DNA from 2 places in the Mesobacillus sp. AQ2 genome. Region 2 is predicted to be linked to the other one. Evidence: predicted binding sites of a transcription regulator. Region 2 holds the regulator's gene; the other holds the start of a gene.

Region 1 (4,432 bases), 1.5 Mb from region 2:
CGGTGATCTGGAGGATGTCATCGGTCATGCCGCCAACAGAAACACTGTTTATTCCCTGGATTTTATTCAGTTCCGGAAGGATTTCTTCGTTTACAAGAGTCTCTAGATCTTCATCACCTTTTGCAAACAGGGAGATATTGAAAATCGGGAATGTACCAAAAGAGAATCTGTTTATATTCGTCTGCACGTTCTCAGGCAGTCCAGCTTCCTTGATGAAGGTGTTGACCTGTTGCTCAGCATCATCAAGCTTAGTATCAAACGGGAATTCCAGATTGATGATGGCGATGCTCTCAAATGAAGAACTTTGCATTTTCTTGATGCCATCGATCCCTTTGAATTTTGTTTCAAGCTTCTCGGTTACTTGTTCATTGATATCCTGCGGAGAAGCCCCCGGGTATATGACTTCCACAGAGAGCTGGGGAAATTCGATATTTGGCAGCAAATCAACCTTTAGCCTGGTGAATGAGTACAGGCCGCCAAGTATCAGTAAAAATGAAATGATGAATACAGCGAATGCATTTTTAAGACTGAATCTTGTCAAAAATCCCATTAGAATACCTCTTTTCTATAAAAAAGCTATGACTCTATTCTATATGCCTTCTATGTAGTTTTCATTTTTAAACTGTAAAAAATAAAAATAACCCGAAGTTTCAAAACTTCGGGCATCAAATAAATATTATTTCTGCTTGATGATAATCTGGTCAGTTTCAATGACCGCTTCCAACTGGTTTGCTTCCGGAGCTTCAAGAATGAAATCGGCAATGGAATCCTCCAGTTGTTCCTGGATGGAACGACGCAGCGGGCGTGCACCGAATGCTGGATGGTATCCAAGCTCAGCCAGTTTTGCCTTCACTTCCACTGTCACTTCAAGGCTGATATTCTGCTCTGCAAGTGTTTCTTTCAACTCTGCAAGCATCAAATCCACAATCTGAAGAAGGTGTTCCTTCTCAAGAGACTTGAACTCTATGATACTGTCGAAACGGTTCAGGAATTCTGGCTTGAAGAATCCTCCGAGTGAATCGAGAATGCTTGATTCATTGACAGCAGTATTCTGGTCAAATCCTACCTTGATGGTTTTATGTCCAACACCTGCGTTGCTTGTCATAATGATGACTGTGTCCTTAAAGCTTACTGTACGGCCTTGGCTGTCAGTCAGGCGGCCGTCTTCGAGAATCTGCAAGAACATATGCTGTACATCTGGATGAGCTTTTTCAATCTCGTCCAGTAAAATGATGCTGTATGGGTTGCGGCGGACTTTTTCCGTCAACTGGCCAGCTTCATCATGGCCTACATAGCCTGGAGGAGAACCAATCAGCTTGGAAACACTGTGCTTCTCCATATACTCACTCATGTCGAGACGGACCATTGCCTCCTTTGAACCAAAGAGTTCCTCAGCCAAAGTCTTGGTCAGCTCTGTCTTACCGACACCAGTAGGGCCGACGAACAGGAACGAGCCGATTGGACGGTTCTTTGATTTCAGACCCGCACGGCTGCGGCGGATCGCTTTGGCTACTTTCTGCACGGCATCTTCCTGTCCAATGACTTTGCCATTCAGGTTGGCAACAAGATTTTTCATCTTTTCCTGTTCATCTTCCTGAAGCTTGCCGACGGGAATGCCAGTTTTCTTCTCGATGATTTCCTGGATATGCTTGACTGTTACAACAGGTCGTTCAGCATTGCCATTTTCGTTTATTGCTTTCTCAAGCTTCGCTTCTTCATCACGGAGCCTGGCAGCAGTTTCATAGTCTTCCTGCTTCAATGCTTCTTCCTTTTCCTTCGCAATTTCAGCAAGGCGGCTTTCAGCATCATTTTTATTTGTATAGTCAGAAACCAGGTTTAGCTTGGATCCTGCTTCGTCCATTAGATCAATCGCTTTGTCTGGAAGGAAACGATCCTGGATATAGCGTTGAGAAAGCTGGACACATGCCTTGATGGCCTCATCCGCAAAAGTCACCTGATGGAAATCCTCATACTTGGACTGAATTCCTGCCAGGATTTCGATGGCCTCGTCCACAGTTGGTTCCAGTACATGGACGGGCTGGAATCGTCTTTCTAAAGCGGCATCTTTTTCAATTTTGCGGTATTCCTTCAGGGTTGTCGCACCTACTACCTGAAGTTCACCACGGGCAAGTGCTGGCTTCAGGATATTGCCTGCATCCATGGAACCTTCAGCAGAACCTGCACCTACAAGCTGGTGGATTTCGTCAATGAAAAGAATGATGTTTTTGCGTGCCTGTAATTCAGAAATCAATTGCTTCATTCTTTCTTCGAATTGACCACGGATTCCGGTGTTCGATACCATTGAAGCGACGTCTAAAAGGTAGACTTCTTTATTCTTCAGCTTCTCTGGCACATCACCTTCGACAATCTTTAAGGCAAGGCCTTCTGCAATAGCTGTTTTACCTACACCAGGTTCACCGATCAGTACAGGGTTATTTTTATTTCTTCTATTTAATATTTCAATCACACGTTTAACTTCTTCGTCCCGGCCAATAACAGGGTCAATCAAACCTGTCTTGGCAATTTGAGTCAGGTTTCTTCCATATTGGTCAATAAAGCCATTCCCACCGCCGGCTGTTTTAGTTACAGAAGCAGGTTTTGAATTCTGGGGTTCATCATTCATATTCCCAGAGAATTGTTTGAACATATCATTAAACGGCGAACCTCCGAATCCGTTAAAACCGGACGTTGGGCTGCCGAGTGAAGCACCTAATTTTTCTCTCTCTTTTTGGTAGCAGTCTTCACAGAGCATTAAATGCTTCTGGTTACCATTTAAGCTTACCTTCAATTGAATATTCGCCTGTTTTTCCTGGCAATTTTGGCAGAGCATTTAAATTCCTCCTTCAAATTTTTCCTATATTTAATCAAAAAAGTCTTTGACTTTGACTATCTTTGATCAATTTAACTTTATTATACTTTGACCAACTTTGACTTTCAAGATATTTGTCTGTAGAAATTATTGGTAATTCAATATAACATTGCGGGCATACTCTCCTCATGATAAAACGCTATTTTCGCCTAAAGTATTGCTTTCCGGGCTAATTCCATTTTCAACTCCCTATATGGCTTCGAGGCTCTTTTCGACTGTGCACCGAGATGGATGGAAAGGAATATTCGAAAACCGAGCAGGCTGTTTTTACTGATGATGTGAAAGCAACGGAGTTCATGAAATGAGCTTAATAAAAAGCTCGTCATGGTTTGTCTTTCCATACATATATTGAGAAGAGGGAGGGGAACGCTTTGAAAACAAATTGGGGTGCTGCCTTTCAAATTGCAGCTGTTTATGTCGGAACTGTGGTGGGGGCTGGTTTTGCGACCGGAAGGGAAATCGTTGAATTCTTTTCCCGTTTTGGCATATTTGGACTGATTGGAGTGTTCATGGCTGGATACATTCTTACATATATGGGTGCTAAATTAATGCGTATTGCAGCGGCCATTGGTGCCCGTTCTTATGAAGAAATGAATGTGCATTTATTCGGGCGATTTTTTGGAAGGATCATTAATATATTGATGCTGTTCATGCTTCTTGGCGTTTGTGCTGTTATGCTTTCCGGAGCCGGGGCTGTATTTGAGGAACAACTGGGATTAACGAAATCACTTGGAATCATTGTAACGATTGCTTTGTCACTTGCAGTAATGGTAGTCGGCCTAAAGGGCGTTTTTGCAGTTAATACTTTTGTGGTTCCGATGATGATCTTGTTCAGCCTGATTCTATTTTCCCTGTCAGTCAAATTGCCTGGTTTTTTTGAACAGGTTGTGTTTATTCCATATGCCGAGGATGGCTGGAAAGCCGTAATCGGCCCGTTTTCCTATACGGCACTGAACCTGTCTCTTGCCCAGGCGGTGCTTGTACCTGTCGCGGCAGAGATAAAGGACGATCAGACAGTTAAGTGGGGGGGGATTCTTGGGGGAATTGCACTGACATTGATTTTGCTCTCAAGTCACTTGACTTTGATTATGCTTCCAGGATTCGATACATTCGAGATTCCGATGGCGGTTATCATGAAACAGCTGGCAGCCAGCCTTTATTGGATATTTGTCTTAATTGTTTATGGTGAAATTTTCACATCTGTAATCGGCAATATCTATGGTCTGGAAAGACAGATACAAAAACATATCAAAGTGCCAAGCATGCTGATTGTCTCTTTTCTCTTCCTGATCTGTTATTTCATCAGCTTGATTGATTATGGAACACTTCTTTCGTTCCTGTATCCGGTATTCGGCTATATCAGCTTAGTATTCATTGTCTTACTGTGGATGAAGCCTGTCAATTTAACAAATCGATCATAAAAAAAGGCTGTTTTCGTAAAGATTGTTGTTAAAATCTTAAAGCCGATTTTAACGTGCTATAAGCAATTTTGTAGTTCGTTTTTAAGTGTGCAAGCTCTTTTCTCATAATAAGCTTGAATTTTATAAAGAAAACTAGGTCATT
Region 2 (4,432 bases):
ATTCAGACTGACACCAAGATTGTTCAACACCCTGGCTGCAACGCCCTCTCCCTCACGAATCAAGCCAAGAAGGATGTGCTCTGTGCCTACATAGGAATGACCAAGCTTTCTCGCTTCATCCATGGAAAGTTCAATCACCTTCTTGGCTCTAGGAGTATAGTGGATTGTCTGGGATGTTTCCTGGCCGCGGCCAATCAGATTTTCCACTTCCTTCTGGATCTTCTCTGCGCCAAGGCCGAGACCATAAAGCGCCTTAGCTGCTATGCCCTCACCTTCACGCACAAGGCCAAGTAAGATGTGTTCTGTACCGATATTGTTATGTCCAAGGCGGATTGCCTCTTCCTGTGCGAGTGCCAATACTTTTTGTGCTCTCTCTGTAAATCGTCCAAACATCATAAGATCATCCTCCTGACTCGTCTTTTGTTTCCATTTTCAGTCGTTCTCTTATTAAAGCAGCTCTGCGGATATCCCGCTCATTCGGTCTTAACGGCCCTCCCGCATATTGCTGCAAAAAACCCGGCTGAGTCAAAATCATTAATTCATTCAAAATTGATTTCGATATATTCTTTATATAACCCATATCTATTCCAAGCCTTAAATCAGACAGGCATCGTGCAGCTTCCTTTGTCTCGATGATCCTGCTGTTGGCAAGCGTCCCGTAAGAGCGAAACACTCTGTCTTCTAATTGTATGTTCGAAGTCTTCGCTAATGCTTCCCGCGCCGACCTTTCCTGAGATATTATCTGGCCGACGACACTTTTCAAATCATCCACGATATCATCTTCCGATTTTCCAAGCGTGATCTGGTTCGATATTTGAAAGATATTGCCCAGTGCTTCACTGCCCTCACCGTAAATACCTCTTACCACCAAACCCAGCTGGTTAATCGCCGGGACAATCCGGTTCATTTGCTGAGTCAGAACGAGGCCCGGCAGGTGCATCATCACCGATGCCCTCAGGCCAGTTCCTGCATTCGTCGGGCAGCTGGTCAGATAGCCAAATTTTTCATCAAAAGCATAGTTCACATACTCTTCAAGCCAGTCATCGATTTCATTGGCAGCCTTTAAAGCTTCAGTTAACTGGAAGCCCGGGAATAAACATTGAATCCTTATATGATCCTCTTCATTGATCATGATGCTAATTTCTTCATTACCCGACAAGAGCACTGCACCATGAACAGCGTTTTCCGCTAAATGCGGGCTGATTAAATGCTTCTCGACCAAAACCCGTTTCTTCATAGGTGGTATCTCATCCATTTTGATCATTTCCAGCTGTCCAAAGCCAGCTGCAGAAGTTTGGCTGGCACGCTCCATGATCGTGCCGATGACCGCCTCTGCCTCTCCATCGGTGAACAAGGTGGGAAAGTTATATTCATCAAGATTTCTTGCAAAACGGATGCGAGAGCTTAGGACAATATCTGAATCAGGACCATCATCACTCATCCAGGAGCTGACAGCCTGATTGATGAACTTCTCCAATGACAAGGCTACTCCCCTCCCTCTTGACCTGCTGACAATTTCCTTTCGAGTTCCCTTATCTGGTCCCTCGTCCCGGCAGCTTGCTCAAATTCTTCCTCAGAAATTTGGTGCTTTAGGGTCTGCTTAAGATGATCGATTGTCTTCCTTAAATGAAGGTCACCGCCGATCCTTTTCGGTATTTTTCCATTGTGCATGGAATTTCCGCTATGGAGTCTCCTGACAATTGGCGTCAATTGCTCCCGAAAAGCATCATAGCAGGTCGCACAGCCAAACCGGCCTACTTTTACAAACTGCGGAAATGTCATCGAGCACTGAGGGCACTGAGCAACTTGCTCAGTCTCAAAAGCTTCCTTTTTTTGTTCAAAAGCAGGCTCCATATTCAATAAACCGGCCAGCAAACTATTGATCGAAAAAGCAGGGCCATTGCTCATCATGAACAAGTCACCTTTTTCCTGTGCACACTTTTCGCACAAGTGCAGTTCCGACTTTTCCCCATTTGAGTAATTCGTGAAGTGCAGCGTTGCCGGCCTTTGATTGCACTGTTGGCAAATCAATGCCCTCACCTCTTTGTCTGCTTTGGTATTATTTATACTTCAATGCCATCAGCATCGCCTTCAACATTCTCGCTCTCAGCTCATCCCGCTGCGGCAGCTCGATATACAGGACAGACCTGTCGAGTACACTCAGCATGATTTTTGCTTCACGGTCTGTGACTACATCTTCCTCAACAAGCCGGTAGATGACATCTTCAGCACTGCTTTGCGAAATTCTCGTCCGAATCAAAGACAGTAAATCATCAATCAAGTGTGCATGATCATAAGCCTGGACTTTGATGATCCGGATATAGCCGCCGCCACCCCGTTTGCTCTCAACAAGATAGCCTCTTTCAATCGTGAATCTTGTATTGATAACATAATTGATCTGGGACGGCACGCATTGAAATTTATCGGCGATTTCACTTCGTTTGATTTCCAAAATGTCTTTATCGCTCATTTCCAAAACCTGCTTAAGGTAATTCTCAATGATGTCCGATATATTCCTCACTAAACCTCCCCCAATCTGACTTTGACTATATTTGACATTAATTATACAAAAAAATATTTTTTGTTGCAATCAATGCATCTTGTATTATTTTCGCCAAAATTATGTATGCCAAAACATGCCAATGAGGGGTGTGTTGGTTATTATACCCATTTCAGAGGGGGCGGAAACTTGTAATGAGAAAAGGAAATGAGATTTTTCGTAACATTATATGGGCAGGCGGAATCAATAGTGACTCTATCCGTGAGATAACTGGAGGGTGGTATTTGCTTGTGGGAAAAAGAGGATTTGGTGCTGATTCTAGGGTTATTTCATATCAAGCTAGGCGTTTTTGTTTGAAAATGTTTGCCAAATGAGTAGTTTTTACGGTAAAAGTGTACCTAAGAGTTCTTTTACGAGGATCCATTCAGAATTTTATTGGCGATTTTTTGATTTTATCGACCACATTTTCGAAATTATCGGCGGATTTACAAATATATCGACCAAATCCAGAGATATATCGACCACTTTGACAAAGATATCAACCAACCTGGCTAAACGGAAAAATTCTGCTTCTCATGAAAATTTGATCAAAACACAAAAAAAGAACAGCCATTCAGCTGTTCTTTCGTGTGCCCGGCGGCGTCCTACTCTCACAGGGGGAAACCCCCAACTACCATCGGCGCTGAGAAGCTTAACTTCCGTGTTCGGTATGGGAACGGGTGTGACCTTCTCGCCATCGCCACCAGACTATTTGGTTTGAGGTTTTAGTTATTTTGCTACCGCAAAAAACTTTGTACCCTCAAAACTAGATAATGTGTAAGAAGAAATCAAGAGAATCGAATGATCATTGTCCAGCTCCGGCTCCTAGCCTCTCGAGTCGCTTCGGTCCATCCGCCGAAGTCAAAGAACGACTTCAACTGCTGGCCCTCCAGCGCTTGTCGAGGCTGTACAGTCGCCTACGCTTTTCGTATTTGGTTAAGTCCTCGAACGATTAGTATCAGTCAGCTCCACACGTCACCGCGCTTCCACCTCTGACCTATCAACCTGATCATCTTTCAGGGTTCTTACTAGCTTGCGCTATGGGAAATCTCATCTTGAGGGGGGCTTCATGCTTAGATGCTTTCAGCACTTATCCCGTCCGCACATAGCTACCCAGCGATGCCTTTGGCAAGACAACTGGTACACCAGCGGTGCGTCCATCCCGGTCCTCTCGTACTAAGGACAGCTCCTCTCAAATTTCCTGCGCCCACGACGGATAGGGACCGAACTGTCTCACGACGTTCTGAACCCAGCTCGCGTACCGCTTTAATGGGCGAACAGCCCAACCCTTGGGACCGACTACAGCCCCAGGATGCGATGAGCCGACATCGAGGTGCCAAACCTCCCCGTCGATGTGGACTCTTGGGGGAGATAAGCCTGTTATCCCCGGGGTAGCTTTTATCCGTTGAGCGATGGCCCTTCCATGCGGAACCACCGGATCACTAAGCCCGACTTTCGTCCCTGCTCGACTTGTAGGTCTCGCAGTCAAGCTCCCTTGTGCCTTTACACTCTGCGAATGATTTCCAACCATTCTGAGGGAACCTTTGGGCGCCTCCGTTACTCTTTAGGAGGCGACCGCCCCAGTCAAACTGCCCACCTGACACTGTCTCCCGCCCCGATCAGGGGCGCGGGTTAGAATTTCAATACAGCCAGGGTAGTATCCCACCGACGCCTCCACCGAAGCTGGCGCTCCGGTTTCTCAGGCTCCTACCTATCCTGTACAAGCTGTACCAAAATTCAATATCAGGCTACAGTAAAGCTCCACGGGGTCTTTCCGTCCTGTCGCGGGTAACCTGCATCTTCACAGGTACTATAATTTCACCGAGTCTCTCGTTGAGACAGTGCCCAGATCGTTACGCCTTTCGTGCGGGTCGGAACTTACCCGACAAGGAA

What was found. Region 2 encodes CtsR, which represses protease genes until heat stress. Its sites were predicted from a motif close to ATGGTCAATAAAGGTCAAACA; they were not measured.
Region 1: the regulator CtsR is predicted to act here: its motif matches at 2,915-2,935, upstream of QNH36_RS08020 (ATP-dependent Clp protease ATP-binding subunit).

Annotation. Positions count from the first base shown of each region.
Region 1 is NZ_CP126080.1:1,629,494-1,633,925, forward strand. It holds gene QNH36_RS08015 (efflux RND transporter permease subunit) at 1-550, opposite strand, end outside; gene QNH36_RS08020 (ATP-dependent Clp protease ATP-binding subunit) at 677-2,830, opposite strand; gene QNH36_RS08025 (YkvI family membrane protein) at 3,241-4,290, shown strand.
Region 2 is NZ_CP126080.1:106,531-110,962, reverse strand. It holds gene clpC (ATP-dependent protease ATP-binding subunit ClpC) at 1-396, opposite strand, end outside; gene mcsB (protein-arginine kinase McsB) at 401-1,483, opposite strand; gene mcsA (protein-arginine kinase activator protein McsA) at 1,486-2,031, opposite strand; gene QNH36_RS00560 (CtsR family transcriptional regulator) at 2,060-2,521, opposite strand; gene QNH36_RS00555 (hypothetical protein) at 2,695-2,874, shown strand; rRNA gene rrf (5S ribosomal RNA) at 3,132-3,247, opposite strand; rRNA gene QNH36_RS00545 (23S ribosomal RNA) at 3,472-4,432, opposite strand, start outside.